Regions from separate parts of the Mesorhizobium sp. M0217 genome, predicted to be linked through region 2. Evidence: riboswitches for the same ligand, from Rfam matches in the RefSeq annotation. Region 2 holds a riboswitch; the other holds the start of a gene.
The links. Region 2 has a riboswitch for thiamine pyrophosphate ahead of thiC (phosphomethylpyrimidine synthase ThiC). Riboswitches for the same ligand answer to the same signal wherever they lie in the genome.
Positions count from the first base shown of each region.

Region 1: another riboswitch for thiamine pyrophosphate. It lies ahead of NKJ18_RS21135 (YkoF family thiamine/hydroxymethylpyrimidine-binding protein); the one in region 2 lies ahead of thiC (phosphomethylpyrimidine synthase ThiC).

Region 1 is NZ_JAMYSN010000014.1:27,310-34,424, reverse strand. It holds gene NKJ18_RS21150 (ABC transporter substrate-binding protein) at 1-899, opposite strand, end outside; gene NKJ18_RS21145 (ABC transporter ATP-binding protein) at 896-1,678, opposite strand; gene NKJ18_RS21140 (ABC transporter permease) at 1,675-2,517, opposite strand; gene NKJ18_RS21135 (YkoF family thiamine/hydroxymethylpyrimidine-binding protein) at 2,773-3,381, opposite strand; TPP riboswitch at 3,372-3,484, opposite strand; partial or broken gene NKJ18_RS21130 (GSU2403 family nucleotidyltransferase fold protein) at 3,695-4,084, shown strand; gene NKJ18_RS21125 (hypothetical protein) at 4,350-4,601, shown strand; gene NKJ18_RS21120 (DUF2934 domain-containing protein) at 4,757-4,996, opposite strand; gene NKJ18_RS21115 (hypothetical protein) at 5,089-5,304, opposite strand; gene NKJ18_RS21110 (DUF1236 domain-containing protein) at 5,403-5,732, opposite strand; gene NKJ18_RS21105 (hypothetical protein) at 6,075-6,377, opposite strand; gene NKJ18_RS21100 (hypothetical protein) at 6,538-6,867, shown strand.
Region 2 is NZ_JAMYSN010000025.1:37,687-44,801, reverse strand. It holds gene hemA (5-aminolevulinate synthase) at 1-1,088, shown strand, start outside; gene NKJ18_RS27170 (ATP-grasp domain-containing protein) at 1,654-2,958, shown strand; TPP riboswitch at 3,182-3,298, shown strand; gene thiC (phosphomethylpyrimidine synthase ThiC) at 3,402-5,237, shown strand; gene thiO (glycine oxidase ThiO) at 5,234-6,235, shown strand; gene thiS (sulfur carrier protein ThiS) at 6,204-6,401, shown strand; gene NKJ18_RS27150 (thiazole synthase) at 6,405-7,115, shown strand, end outside.

The sequences.
Region 1 (7,115 bases), on a different contig from region 2:
ATCGCCTCGATCTTGGCCTTGTCGATGGTGCCGATGACGCCGGCCTGGCTTCTGAGGAAGTGCCCGTCGACGAGCATCTTCAGCGAAGCGTGGATCAGCGCCGGGTCGGTCAGCGCATCCTTGTTGGAAGCGATCAGCAGATCGCCGGCTTCCTGCGGGTGATCGCAGGCAAATTGGTAGCCGCGCCGCGTCGCCTCGACAAAGGATGACGCCGCCTTTGGATTTGCCTGGAGATAGGCATCACTGGAGGCGATCAAGGTGGTGTGCTCGTCGGGCACGCCGTAGTCGGCGTAGCGGAAGCCGCGCTGCCTGACGCCTTTCAACTCGGCAGCGACGCCTTCCCAGGTCGAGACCTCCAGCGTGAAGTCGACCGAGCCGTTGGCCAGCGCCTCATAGGCCGAGGTGCCTAATGTCACCGTCTCGAAAACGCCCTTGCCGCCATCGTGGCGGATGATGGTCGAGATCAGCGTGTTTTCCCAGGCGCTGCCGAAGCCGCCATAGGTCAGACCGTCGAGATTCCTGGGACTCTTGATCTCGCCGCGATCCGCGTTGAAGACCAACCGGCCGGTCTCCTGCTGGACCACGGCGTAGACCGCCTTGAGATCGGCGCCGGCAGCCCGCTGGGTAAACAGGCCAACGCCGGCAATGCCGAAATCGGCGATGCGGTTGGCGACCAGCGTGCCGGCGCCAGTATCGCCATAGGGCAGGATCTCAACATCGAGCCCGGCCTCGTTGTAGAATCCTTTGTCGCGGGCAACGAACAGGCCGACATGGTTGGTGTTGACCGTCCAGTCGAGCGCAACGGTGATTTTTTGCGCAGCCGCATGAGCGCGCGAGGCCAGCGGCAGTCCGGCAGCCAGCGTCAGCAGCAAAGCCTGCCGGCGTGTGAATTCGGTCATGAAAAACTCCTTTGAGCGGTCTGCGGAAACAAGCCCCGGTCAGTCCCGGGATTGAGCAGCGTGTCGAGGATGTCGGCTTCGAGCGCGGCGGCCTGGCGCGCGGCATCGCTGCCGGTGGTGCGCGGGCGCGGCAGCGGCACGGCAATCTCGCCGATGATGCGGGCCGGCCGCGCCGACATCAGATAGATGCGATCGGAGAGGTAGACGGCTTCGCGCACGTCATGGGTGATCAGCAGCGCCGTCCAGCGTTGGCGCTGCCACATGCCTTCCAGCCAGCGCTGCATACCCGCGCGGGTCAGTGCATCCAGCGCGCCAAAGGGCTCGTCGAGCAGCAGCATGTCGCGCTGCTGCACCACGGTGCGCAAAAGGGCGGCGCGCTGGCGCATGCCGCCGGAAAGCTCGGCCGGCCAGGCGCGCTCGAAACCGGCAAGGCCGAACTCAGCGAACAACGGCGCGACGCGTTCGCGCGCCGCCTTGCGGCCAAGACCCTGCACTTCCAGCCCCAGCGTCACATTGTCGATGACGCGCCGCCACGGCATCAGCGCGTCGCGCTGCGGCATGAAGGCGAAGGGGCTGCCCTGCAATGGCGCGCCGTCGAAGCGCATGTCGCCCTCGCCTTTCAGCGCGCCGGTCAGCAACTGGAACAGCGTCGACTTGCCGGCGCCGGAAGGGCCGAGGATGGAGACGAACTCGCCGGCCGCGACATGAAGCGAAATGCCGGCGAGCACCTCAAGCGCGCCGAAGTTCTTCCTGATGTCCCGGAGTTCGAGCCGCGTCATTGACGGTTCTCTTCTGCAGCTTCAACCTTGCCGTCGCGGCTTTCGCTCCCTGCATTCTCCCAAGGCATGGCGAAGCGCTGGACGAGCACCGCAATGGCGAACAAGACAAGCGTGAGCGCGGCGCTGACGGCGACCGCGGCGAGCACCAGATCGGGCCGAAAGTTGTTCTTGGCATTGAGCATGTAGATGCCCAGCCCCTTCGCCGCCCCCGCATATTCGGCGAAGATCGCGCCGACGACGGCGTAGGTGATGGAGATGCGCAGCCCGGCGAAGAAATAGGGCAGCGCCGAAGGCAGGCGCGCCAGCCAGAAGATGCGCCAGCGCCCTGCCCCCATGGTGGCGAGCATCTGCGAAATCGCCTTGCTGGTCGCGGCAAAACCCTCGACCAGCGCCACCATCATCGGGAAGAAGGTAACGAGCGCCACAAGCAAGATTTTTGGCATCAGCCCGAAGCCGAACCACAGTACGATGAGCGGCGCAATCGCGACCAGCGGCAAGGTCTGGCTGATAATCAGCAGCGGAAACAGCGCGCGGCGCAGCGGGGCCAAGAAATCGACCAGCGCCGAAAGCACGAAGGCAGCGACCAACGAGCAGGCGAAGCCGGCTGATGTGGCGCGGATGGTGGGCAGCGTGTTGTCGGCAAGGGCAGCGCGATGCTCCCAGGCCTGCTGCAGCACGCGCGACGGCGCCGGCAGCATGGTGGGCGCAGCGCCACCATAGCGGGCGTAGAGCTCCCACGCCGCGAGGAGCAGGGCGGAGGCGCAGGCGGCGGGGATGGTCTTGGCGATGGCTGCGGCTAATCTCCCCCCTCGAGGGGGAGATGTCGCCGAAGGCGACAGAGGGGGTCGTCTCGCATAGAGCGCCCACGCCTTGCCGATGCGAAAAGGACGTCGGCGCTCCACGCGCTGGGACCCCCTCTGGCCTGCCGGCCATCTCCTGCTCGAGGGGGGAGATTCGTGGGCATCGCGGTCTTCGCCAATCGCCAATGGCTCCCCTCCTCTCTGTGCTGAGGGGTCAGAGGCATCTCCTCCACGCAATGGGTCAGATAAACCAGCCACGGCAATATCCTCAAGGAACGACGCTTGAGCCGCGGCTCAGACGGCGCTCGGGCTGTTCGCCGAGATCGTGATGTCGAGGGTGACGTGGCCGGCGCCGGGGCCGAAGCGGCAGAAGGCCTCGTTGAGCGTGGCAAACACCGCACCGGCATCGCCACGCAATTTGGTGCAGAAGTTCTTTGAGCGCTCAAAGACGCCGGACTGTTTCAGGAAATCGATGCAGCCGTAGATCTCGTCCATATGGTCGCCCGTGCCCATAACGTAGAGCGAGAACTGCGCCGCCACCGGCTGGCCGGTCGACGGCGTGGCCTGGACAGCGCGGATCGCGGCGATCTTGCGCTCGTCCAGCGGAATGGCGGGGCCGCCGGTCTCGTCGGAGCGGCAGATCGGATCGTCGGGCTCGCCCGGACAGCCGCGCGAGATCGCCGCCGAAAGCACGCAGTGCTTGCCGCTTTTGGCCGCCGCGACGAACAGGTCGCGCATGGCGGGAAACAGCACCTCGGGCGGCCCGACCATAAGGGTCGAGATGTCATCGGTTTCGATCCGCAGCCGGTCGCGCCAGGGATCGAGCGCGCCGAGCGCGCCGAGGATGACGCCGACGAAATCGTCGGTCATGGGATAAAGGGAAATCTGTGCGCCTGAAAACATCGCCCGCCTCGCTCCGCTGGTATTATCCAGATCAGCTTTAGGGTCCGAAGGCTTGCCGCCCTCATCTCAGCCCCGACGATACGGAGCACCCCTGTGGATGGGCGGGTTAAAGCACCGTTCGCGGCATTGGGGAAGCCGTTTGTTGAGGCACTGCGGGAAAGTGTTTTGGGCCAGACGTGCCGGGCGCCCGGGCGTTAACAGACGACTCGTCAGTTCGTTGCGTTATAACGTTTCCACGAACTTCTTATAACTGCGTTGAAATTCAAGCTGATAAACGTAATTATAAGAAAACGGCAGAGACTCCGCGCAGCCCTTACGGTTTCTGGATTTCCTTATCCGCGACCCCATCCGGACTGTGCTCCTGCATCGCTCGGGCTTGCCTGTGCTGGTCCCCTCGCCCCAGCGCTACGCCATCCACAAGCTGATCGTCGCCTCGCGACGCGGGCCGAGCGCTGGCGCCAAGCGGGAGAAGGATCTCCATCAAGCGCGCCTGCTGACCCAAGCGCTCGAAGCCACGCGTCGCCAGGACGACCTTGCCTTCGCCTTCATGGAAGCGTGGGACAAGGGCGAAAACTGGCGCGAGACGATCCGGGGCGGCTTGAACCTGTTCGACGCCGCCACGAGGGAAAACAGTCACACCATCCTGGGGAAATCCCTCCGCGAAATTGGTGCGACTCCTGAAGGATTCACGATGCGGGATTAGCTGAAGCGACCGCTGCTATATTCATTTCCATCGTCCCAACCGTACGAAATTGGCTTGACGCCTATTCGTACATAAAGTACGATATCTCTTTTCGCAGAGAGGAATGTCCTTGAGCACAGCGAACCATGTTGCCTTCGCCGATCTCTCTCGGCCTTTGCTGTCACCCCCGTCGTTGCCGCCGCCTTTGTTGCCGCCGCCTTTATTGCCGCCCCCTTTGTTGCCCTTGTCATTCGATCAGTGCGAACGCCTCGCCGGGGCTTGGCGAATGGCCAGCCAAGACATCGCCGACGACATCCGCTTCATCCGCCAATATCTGAAAGTCGTTGCCGAGAAGGACGAGAGGCTGTCGACCGGCACCCTTGTTCACAGCCGCGCCTATGTCGAGGCCTGCGCCGGCTGGCTGCCACAGACTGTAACGCGCTATCTGCGCCACCTGCGCCAGATCACCGAATGCGAACTGGCCATGACAGCTGCCGGCATTCGCTTTGCGCTGTCGAGTTATGCCTGGGAGGCATGAGGGCGCCTGTCGCCAAACACAAGGAATTGCGCTGCCCGTCGCAGGCGCAATTCGTCAGGTTGAGAGGCTCGGGCGCGCCTGAACGGCGGGCGCCAAGGATGGCCCGGCCAGCGAATTCCGGCCTTGCTTTATTTCGACTGGCCTTATTTCTGGCCTTATTTCGATTTGGCTTTGCCGGACTTTGCGGCGGCAGGCTTCGCTGCCTTTGACTTGGCGGCTGCCTTGGCGGGCTTGGCGTCAGCTTTCTTCGCCGCCTTTTTGGGCTTGGCGACCGCGCCATCGACTTCAGCCGTGGCCTGCTCCCAGTGTTCCTGATGCGCGCCTTCAGGCCGGCCGGCCTTTTCCCAAATCTCGTGCGCGCGCTGGCGAATGCGGTCCTGTTTGTCGTCCGTCACTTAAGCCTCCGTGGTTGGGTCCGGTCGGTTGGTCCAGATTCCACGAAAACATTAGCCGAAAATTCGGCCGGCGTCTTGAGTGACGAGACATCTCAGCGCGGGTCGGAAATCACCGCAACGCCGAGCAGCGCCGCTTTCTTGACGATCAGCCCCGCGAGGTCGGCATCCGAACGATCGGTGCCGGTGCGCTCCCGCAGGAGCGCGATCGCTTCCTTCATCGATAACAGCGCCGTGTTGCGCTCGGCCAGCAACTTGTCGCAACACGCCGCAACATTGGCGGAGTTCGGGGTCTCGACATGCGGCAACATGGCAATTCTCCTTTCATCATGTTCGTCATTCGGCCCTGCCGCCCTTTTGGGAAGAACGACAGGGCCGTATCACCGATGAATGGTTAGGTTGTCGAGCGTTACTCGACCACCTCGACAATCCTGCGCGTGCTGGGGTCGACCAACACGGTATGGTTGTCGACGACGGCGTATCTGTACTGAACGTCGGGAACCTCCTGCAGCTCGACAGTGTCAGGCAAGGCAGTGCCGACATTCAATTCGACGCCGAGCAGATTGACCGAGGCAAGCGGATGTTTCTTTACGTACTGGTGCACGACCGTGCGCTGTTCCGGGGTGATGATCACCTGCTGCTGTGCCGGCTGCGTGACGATGACCTCGTCGGCGGCGGCAATGCCGATACCAGCGATCATGGCGAGCCCGGCGACGGCGGGAATAAGGATGGTTTTCATCTTCGTCTCCTGTCGTTGTTGGCGAGCTCCGCCGTGTTCCCGCATGAGGCGAAAACAGCGCAGATCGAGGTGGCGGGCTCCTGGAGGCAAACGCAGCCGGTACGGTCTTGTTCCGCAAGCGGAGACTAAATTGATCGGCTTCTCGGTCATGCCAGCAGAACCCGCACCCGCAAGATTCGCATTGAAGCACAATCCCTCAGGAGACCTTCGACGCGGACGATGCACGGCTCCAAATTCCGGTGGCGATCGCGGCCGGCGCCGGCATTGATCCGGTGACCGCGTCGCCCGGCCAGGACCGGAACCGACCGCCTTCGTGCCACGCCGTGAAGTTTCAAGCAAAGGTCATTGCTTCGGCGGCTGCGCAGGCACCTCGCCAGGCTTGATCACCGGCGTCTTGCCCTGGTCCGGCGGCGGCTGCGTCATACCCTGGTCACCACTGGGCGGCGGCTGCAGCACGCCGCCGCAGGGACCGAGCGTGCTGGTCGATTCGCCACCGCCATTGGCGACCGGCGGCTTCCGAGCATCGTCCTGAGGCTGCGCCTGGCAAGGCGCGGCAGGGCCGTGCTGGTCGCCATTGTCCTGCGCAGCCGCCGGGTCGGGCAGCGCCAAGAGCAGCACGCATGGGATGAGGGGGAAAGTCTTCATGGTCCAGCTCCTCTGGATTCATCTCCTTGGCAAAACAGACTAGTCCTTGGCAAAGCAGACTGGCGGCAATTGGTTCCACGGAGATGGAGTGGTTGCCGGAACCTGACAGCCGGAAGTGAGTTCCACCTTCTCGACGCAAAGCCGCCCAGAGGAGGCAATCATGGAAGAACGAAACAGAAAACCCAATGACGAGGTCGAGGCGCCACCGAGCAAAAACGATGCCCGCGACAGGATCGCCAATGACGAGGTGGAAGCGCCGACGCCGCGCCGGCAGGATTGGGATGCGCTGCGTGGCGCAACGGTCCTGCCCGACGGAGCAGATGAGGAAAGCCTACCGGACACCACCGGTGTCGAGAAGGAAGGCGAATTGCCCGAGGAGGATGACGACAACCCCTACCAGGACAGTGACGATGCCTTGCCCGACGACGCCGAGGAAGCCGCCATTGGTCACGACCTGGCGAGGCGCGGCGGCCCGTTCGACGACGTGTAAGGGCAGCGACCGCGGACTTTCGAGAGGTTTCCCGGGACGTCCACGCCGTCACCAGTTGGACCAAGTATGAGCTGAAGGCGATGCCGGAGCATCGCGATATTTCGAAGGATCCGGCTGGCCGGATCCTTCGTTTAAGGCGCCTTGGCGGTTTGGCTTAGCCCTTGTGTCAAGGGCTGGACGGCGACAATCTCGGCACCTTCGACAGCCGAGAACGCGAAGCCCAATATTTCAAGCGCCGTCGAGGGCCG
Region 2 (7,115 bases):
ACGGCCGAAAAGAGATAACCATTTGGTGCACTAATGATTATCTCGGTATGGGGCAGCACCCCAAAGTGCTATCGGCAATGAAGCGCGCCATCGATGCCAACGGCGCAGGATCGGGAGGATCCCGCAACATTGGTGGCACCAACCATTATCACGTGTTGCTCGAGCGGGAGCTTGCAGCTTTCCACAACAAGGAAGCAGGATTGATTTTTGTTTCCGGCTTCAGCTCAAACGATTCATCATTGAGTACATTGGCATCTTTGATGCCGGACACAATTATATTTTCTGACGCGCACAACCACGCTTCAATTATTAGTGGATGCCGCAACAGCCGGGCCGAAAAGCGCGTCTTCCAGCATAACGACGTTGCGCATTTGCGGGAGCTTCTGCGCAGCGTAAATCCTGCAAGACCCAAGATCATTGTTTTTGAATCGGTATATTCAATGGACGGTGACATTTCACCGATCAAAGATATCTGTGACATGGCGGACGAATTTGGCGCAATGACGTTTCTGGATGAAGTTCATGCATCGGGAATGTACGGTCCGAAAGGCGCCGGCATTGCCGCGGAACTTGGCATCATGGATCGTCCAACCATCATCGAAGGGACGCTAGGTAAGGCGTTCGGCTCGATGGGGGGTTATGTGACCGGACCTGCCTCCATTGTTGACAGCATACGAAGCTTCTCGATCGGTTTCATTTTCACCACGGCGCTTGCGCCAGCGCTAGCGGCTGGTGCGCTGGCAGCGCTGCGCCATCTTCGCGATTCAGATTCAGAACGAATTGATCTGCACCGGAAAACGAAACTTTTAATCGGATTGCTGAAAGAGGCGGGCATCCCCGTCATGCCGACCCGAAGCCACATCATTCCTGTGCCTATTGGTGATCCATTCCGTTGCAAGGAAGCGTCCCGCCAGCTTCTGGATCAGCATGGAATATACGTTCAGCCAATTCTGGCGCCGAGTGTTCCGGTGGGAACCGAGCGGTTCAGGGTGACGGTTACGCCTGCCCATAGTACGACAGATATTCGGACGTTCGTCGATGCGCTCAGGCAGGTTCTGCTGCGGGACAATCTTGGCAAGGCTGCCTAATGTAAATGCTGGGAACGACAGGGCGCGCAGCCTCAGACCTGATTATATCAGCCGGGCTCGCCGAGGTGGAAGCGGCGGTCAGCGATCCGGTTCTGACGCCCGATCGCATCTTCGAATGTCATCGGAAAGCAGTTCCGTAACCCGCAATGACAGCTTTCGCGATCTTAAATGATGTGACTCCATGATTGAATGGGGCCGTTTGACGACTCGCTGCTTACACATCGGGCCGGTTCCAGATTCAGGGCTCACCATGAGCCGGTATGACCAGAGCGCATGTTCTTGTGCTGCGAGTTTGATGTGGCTTGGCGTGCCCTACCCGAGGGGTAGGTCACGCCCAGGCCCACGGGATCACACACCAACCCCAGCTAACCTGGTTTGAACGGAGCAAGCCTCCGACGCCGCCCTAATCCGCTGCAACAGATCCTTCAAATCAATTTACAAGATTTTTACAACCGTCAGTCGTTGACAATGGTACGGCACCCCGAGTCTGAGGTCCGGCACGGCCACAAAAGTGACACCGGTACCCTCGGACCGCCGCCAGCACGCAACATCGGGATTAACAGCAATGGTAAGAAGAAGAGCGCTCATATTGGTCGAAGGCCATAGGGGTACTGGTCAGCTATACGTCCAAGCGGCTCAGTGTCTTGGTCTTCATCCAATTACTCTGACGGCTGATCCACCTCGGTACGACTATCTTTCGGCGGAAAACGTTGAGGCAATCCGTGTCGACACTGGCAATCTCGAAGCGTTGGTCCGCGAAAGTTCGCGGCTGCGTGCTACCCACGACATTGCTGGCATTACTGGCTTTGCCGGGGACCATGAATCGATCTATGCGACAGTTGGCAAGCTTTGCCGGCATTTCGATCTACCGGGACCGAACCCTGAATCGATTGAACGAAGCTGCGACAAATTCAAGCAACGCCAACTCCTCGCGCAGGCCGGCGTTCCAATACCGGCCTATCGGTTGGCAGCGAATGCGGCGGAGGTAGAAAGCTCGGCTGCAGAGATCGGCCTGCCCGTGATTCTTAAGCCGGCAGTAGGCAGCGGCAGCATGGGTGTCCGATTGTGCCGCAGCCTCGAAGACGTAGCCGAACATACGACCCATCTATTGGGCGGAAAGCACATATGGCGGTCTACACCGAAAATACTCGTCGAAGAATTCGCACAGGGCCCGTTCTATAGCATTAATGTTATGGGGAATGAGGTCGTTGCGATTTGCGCCAATGACTTTGGTCCCCTCCCCCATTTCGTCATACGTGAGGTGACGTATCCGGCCCTGCTAACCGATCAGGAGCGTGAGCGCATCGCCGATGTTTCGCTGAGCTGTTTGCGGGCTCTCGGCCTTGGCTGGGGGCCAACTAACATTGAACTCCGGTGCACGAAACGCGGTCCAGTTGTCATTGAAGTCAATCCGCGTCTTAGTGGCGCGCCCGACCCTCAACTGGTCCAGTTAGCTTACGGTGTCGACCTCGTCACCGAGCACATCAAGCTTGTCATTGGCGAGGAATGGGATCTGCGCAAAAAGCATTCGCATACTGCGGCCGCGCGATTCCTGCTTCCTGATCAAGATGGCACCCTCGACTGGATTGGTGGCGACACTCAGGCAGCTGCTATATCAGGTGTGGCCGAGGTCAAATTGAATGTTGAACCCAAGACACCGATCGTCAGGAAGGGGGATTTCCGAGACTGGATTGGACATGTCATTGCCACTTCGCCCAGCCGTGCTGAAACCGAGGGCGCCCTTCAGCGAGCGGTCGACTTGATCGAATGGTCGATCACCCCTTTTCCGGCGACAATAAGAGGTGATCGAGAGCACGATGTTTGTGGGGCGTTCGGGCGGCCCACCAGTTCTGTTCCGATCAGGCATTGACGGCTTAAGATCCTTGAAACGCAGCAGTTCCGTCTACGTCAATGTCACATCAAGTTTGACGAGGCAAATGCAGCTTTGGCCACACCTGCCTTGTCTCCCGCGGAACTTCTCCGCGACCCATGGCGAGGCCGTCGGCCCAATTTGGGCCCAATTTGAATGCCGCCCACCGCCGCCGCAGGACGAACATGCGCTTGACAAGACAACGCCGGCCCGTTCAACTTGAGGCATTCACCAGGGGAGTCCCGGCAAGGGGCTGAGATACTGCTGGCTTTCGCGGCGCAGTGACCCGTTGAACCTGATCCAGTTCATACTGGCGTAGGGACGGTGCAAGCGCTCTGCGGGAGTTCACGCCCGAGGTCCTGTTTCGGCAGGTCGACAGAAGCGTCTTTTCATCCTTCCGGCACAGAACTGGGTCTCCAATGCATGAGCAAAGGAGCCTCAAGATGAATGCCCTCACCCCAGCCGTCTCAACGGGGCCGCTGCCTGCTTCGCGTAAGATCCACAAGCCCGGTGCCATCCACCCGCAGATCAGGGTGCCGATGCGCGAAATCTCCGTCCATCCGACAGCCGGCGAACCGCCCGTCACCGTCTACGATCCGTCGGGCCCCTATACCGATCCGGCTGTCGAAACCAGCATCGAAAAAGGCCTGGCCCGGCTTCGCCACGAATGGATCTTGGCGCGCGGCGATGTCGAGGTCTGCGACGGCCGCCATGTCCGGCCGGAGGACAACGGATTCGCGACGGGCGAACGCCTGACGCCAGAATTTCCCATCCGCCACCGACCGCTCAGGGCCAAAGCAGGCAAGGCGGTGACGCAGCTTGCCTACGCGCGCGCCGGCATCATCACACCCGAAATGGAGTTCGTCGCCATCCGCGAGAACCTTGGTCGCGAGATCCTGCGCGGCAAGCTTGAGCGCGACGGCGAGGCTTTCGGCGCGACGCTGCCCGATTTCGTCACGCCCGAATTCGTGCGTGACGAGGTGGCGCGCGGACGGGCGATCATCCCCGCCAACATCAACCATCCCGAGAGCGAGCCAATGATCATCGGCCGCAATTTCCTGGTCAAGATCAACGCCAATATCGGCAACTCCGCCGTCACATCGTCGATGGCGGAAGAGGTCGAAAAGATGGTGTGGGCGATCCGCTGGGGCGCCGATACGGTGATGGACCTGTCGACCGGCCGCAACATCCACAACATCCGCGACTGGATCGTGCGCAACGCGCCGGTGCCGATCGGCACGGTGCCGCTCTACCAGGCGCTCGAAAAGGTCGGCGGCATTGCCGAGGATCTGACCTGGGAGGTCTACCGCGACACGCTGATCGAACAGGCCGAGCAAGGCGTCGACTATTTCACCATCCACGCCGGCGTGCGGCTGCATTACATCCCGCTGACCGTCGACCGGGTGACGGGTATCGTCTCGCGCGGCGGCTCGATCATGGCCAAATGGTGCCTGCACCATCACCGGGAGAGCTTCCTCTACGAGCACTTCGCCGAGATCTGCGACATCGCCAGAGCCTACGACGTCTCCTTCTCGCTCGGCGACGGCCTTCGTCCGGGCTCGATCGCCGATGCCAACGACGCGGCGCAGTTCGCCGAGTTGGAAACGCTCGGCGAGCTGACGCAGATCGCCTGGGCGAAGGATTGCCAGGTGATGATCGAGGGGCCTGGCCACGTGCCGATGCACAAAATCAAGGCGAACATGGACAAGCAACTCGCCGTCTGCGGCGAGGCGCCGTTCTATACGCTTGGACCGCTGACGACCGACATCGCGCCGGGCTATGACCACATCACCTCAGGCATTGGCGCCGCGATGATCGGCTGGTTCGGCACCGCCATGCTCTGCTACGTCACGCCCAAGGAGCATCTCGGCCTTCCCGATCGCAACGACGTCAAGATCGGCGTGATCACCTACAAGATCGCCGCCCACGCCGCCGACCTGGCGAAGGGCCATCCGGCAGCGAAAGTCAGGGATGATGCGCTTTCCCGCGCGCGCTTCGAGTTCCGCTGGGAGGACCAGTTCAACCTGTCGCTCGATCCGGAAACGGCGCGGTCCTTCCACGACCAGACTTTGCCCAAGGAAGCGCACAAGGTGGCGCATTTCTGCTCGATGTGCGGACCGAAATTCTGCTCGATGCGTATCTCTCACGACATCCGTGCCGAGGCGCAGAAAGAGGGCATGGCGGCGATGGCGGCGAAATACCGCGAGGGCGGTGATCTCTACCTGCCGGCGGACGAGACCGGGGCACCGCTCATACCTCAGCCACGTGAGCCATCATGAAGGTCTTGGTCAAAGGAGCGGGCGTTGCTGGCCTCACCGCCGCCTTCGAGTTCGCCGCACGCGGCGCGGCGGTTACCGTTGCCGAGACAAGGCCTGCCCTTGGGGGCAATGCGTCGTGGTTCGCCGGTGGCATGTTGGCGCCGTGGTGCGAGCGTGAAAGCGCCGAGCAGCCGGTGCTGGATCTCGGAAGCGACGCCGCCGACTGGTGGGACGCCGCAACGCCAGGCTTGGTAGCACGACGGGGAACGCTGGTCTTGGCCGCGCCGCGCGATGCGGGCGAGCTCGACCGGTTCGCCAGCCGCACGACGGGCTATCGGCGCGTCGAGGAAGATGAAATTGCCTTGCTGGAGCCCGACTTAGCCGGCCGCTTCCGCCGCGGATTGCTGTTCGCCGATGAGGCTCACCTCGACCCACGCCCGGCGATGGCGGCACTTCATGACAAGCTTGCGACCATGGGTGTCAAATTCCACTTCGGCTGCGACGCCCGGCCTGTTTCGGGTTTCGCCCGTCAGATAGACTGTATGGGAATGGCAGCGGCCGATGACAGGCTGCGCGGTGTTCGCGGCGAAATGCTGATTCTTCGCACGCCTGATGTCTCGCTGTCGCGGCCGGTCCGTTTGCTTCATCCACGCTTTCCGCTTTATGCCGTGCCGCGCACCGATCACCGTTTCATGATCGGAGCGACGATGATTGAAAGCCAGAGTGCCGGACCGGTGACGGCGCGTTCCATAATGGAGCTGCTGGGTACCGCCTATGCCCTCCACCCGGCCTTTGGCGAGGCCGAGATCGTTGAAACCGGTGTCGGCGTCCGCCCAGCCTTTGCCGACAACTTGCCGCGCGTCGAAACCAAGGGTGAAATCATCGCGATCAACGGGCTCTATCGTCACGGTTTTCTCCTGGCTCCCGCCATGGCGCGCCAGGCTGCCGACCTGGTTTTCAGTCAAGACAGAACCAAGGAGCTTGCTCATGAAACTGATGGTCAACGGCGAAGCGCATGAGGTTGCCGCCACCACGCTGGCCGAGCTGCTTGCCGCGCTCGACTATGAGGGCGATTGGCTCGCGACCGCCGTCAACAATGACCTCGTGCACAAAGCCAACCGGGCGGAATTCCAGTTGAACGACGGCGACCGGATTGAAATCCTCTCGCCCATGCAGGGCGGCTAGGCCATGATCGAGCTTTATGAAGCCGAGCTTCCGTCGCGCCTGCTTCTTGGCACGGCTCAATATCCTTCGCCGGCCATCCTTGCCTATGCAGTCAGGGCTTCGGGCACGGCGGTGGTGACCGTCTCGTTGCGCCGTGAAATGGCAGGCGGCAGGGCTGGCGAAGAATTCTGGTCGTTGATCCGCTCGCTTGGTGTCAGAATCCTGCCCAACACTGCTGGCTGCCACTCCGTCAAGGAAGCGGTCACGACCGCACAAATGGCGCGCGAAGTCTTCGGTACGAACTGGGTCAAGCTCGAAGTGATCGGCAACCATGACACCCTGCAGCCGGATGTTTTCGGTCTGGTCGAAGCCGCCCGCATCCTGTGCGAGGACGGTTTTGCTGTATTCCCCTATACCACCGACGACCTTATCGTTGCCGAGCGGCTGCTTGCGGCGGGCTGCAAGGTCTTGATGCCGTGGTGCGCGCCGATCGGTTCCGCTCTCGGACCGATCAACATCACGGCGCTGCGCTCGATGCGCGGACATTTCCCAGATGTTCCGCTGATCGTGGATGCGGGGCTCGGACGGCCGTCGCACGCGGCAACCGTTATGGAGCTCGGCTTTGACGCCGTACTCCTGAACACCGCGGTCGCCAAGGCGGCCGATCCGGTCGGCATGGCGCGTGCGTTCGGCAAGGCGGTCGAGGCCGGTCGTGAAGCTTTCGGCTCGGGTATG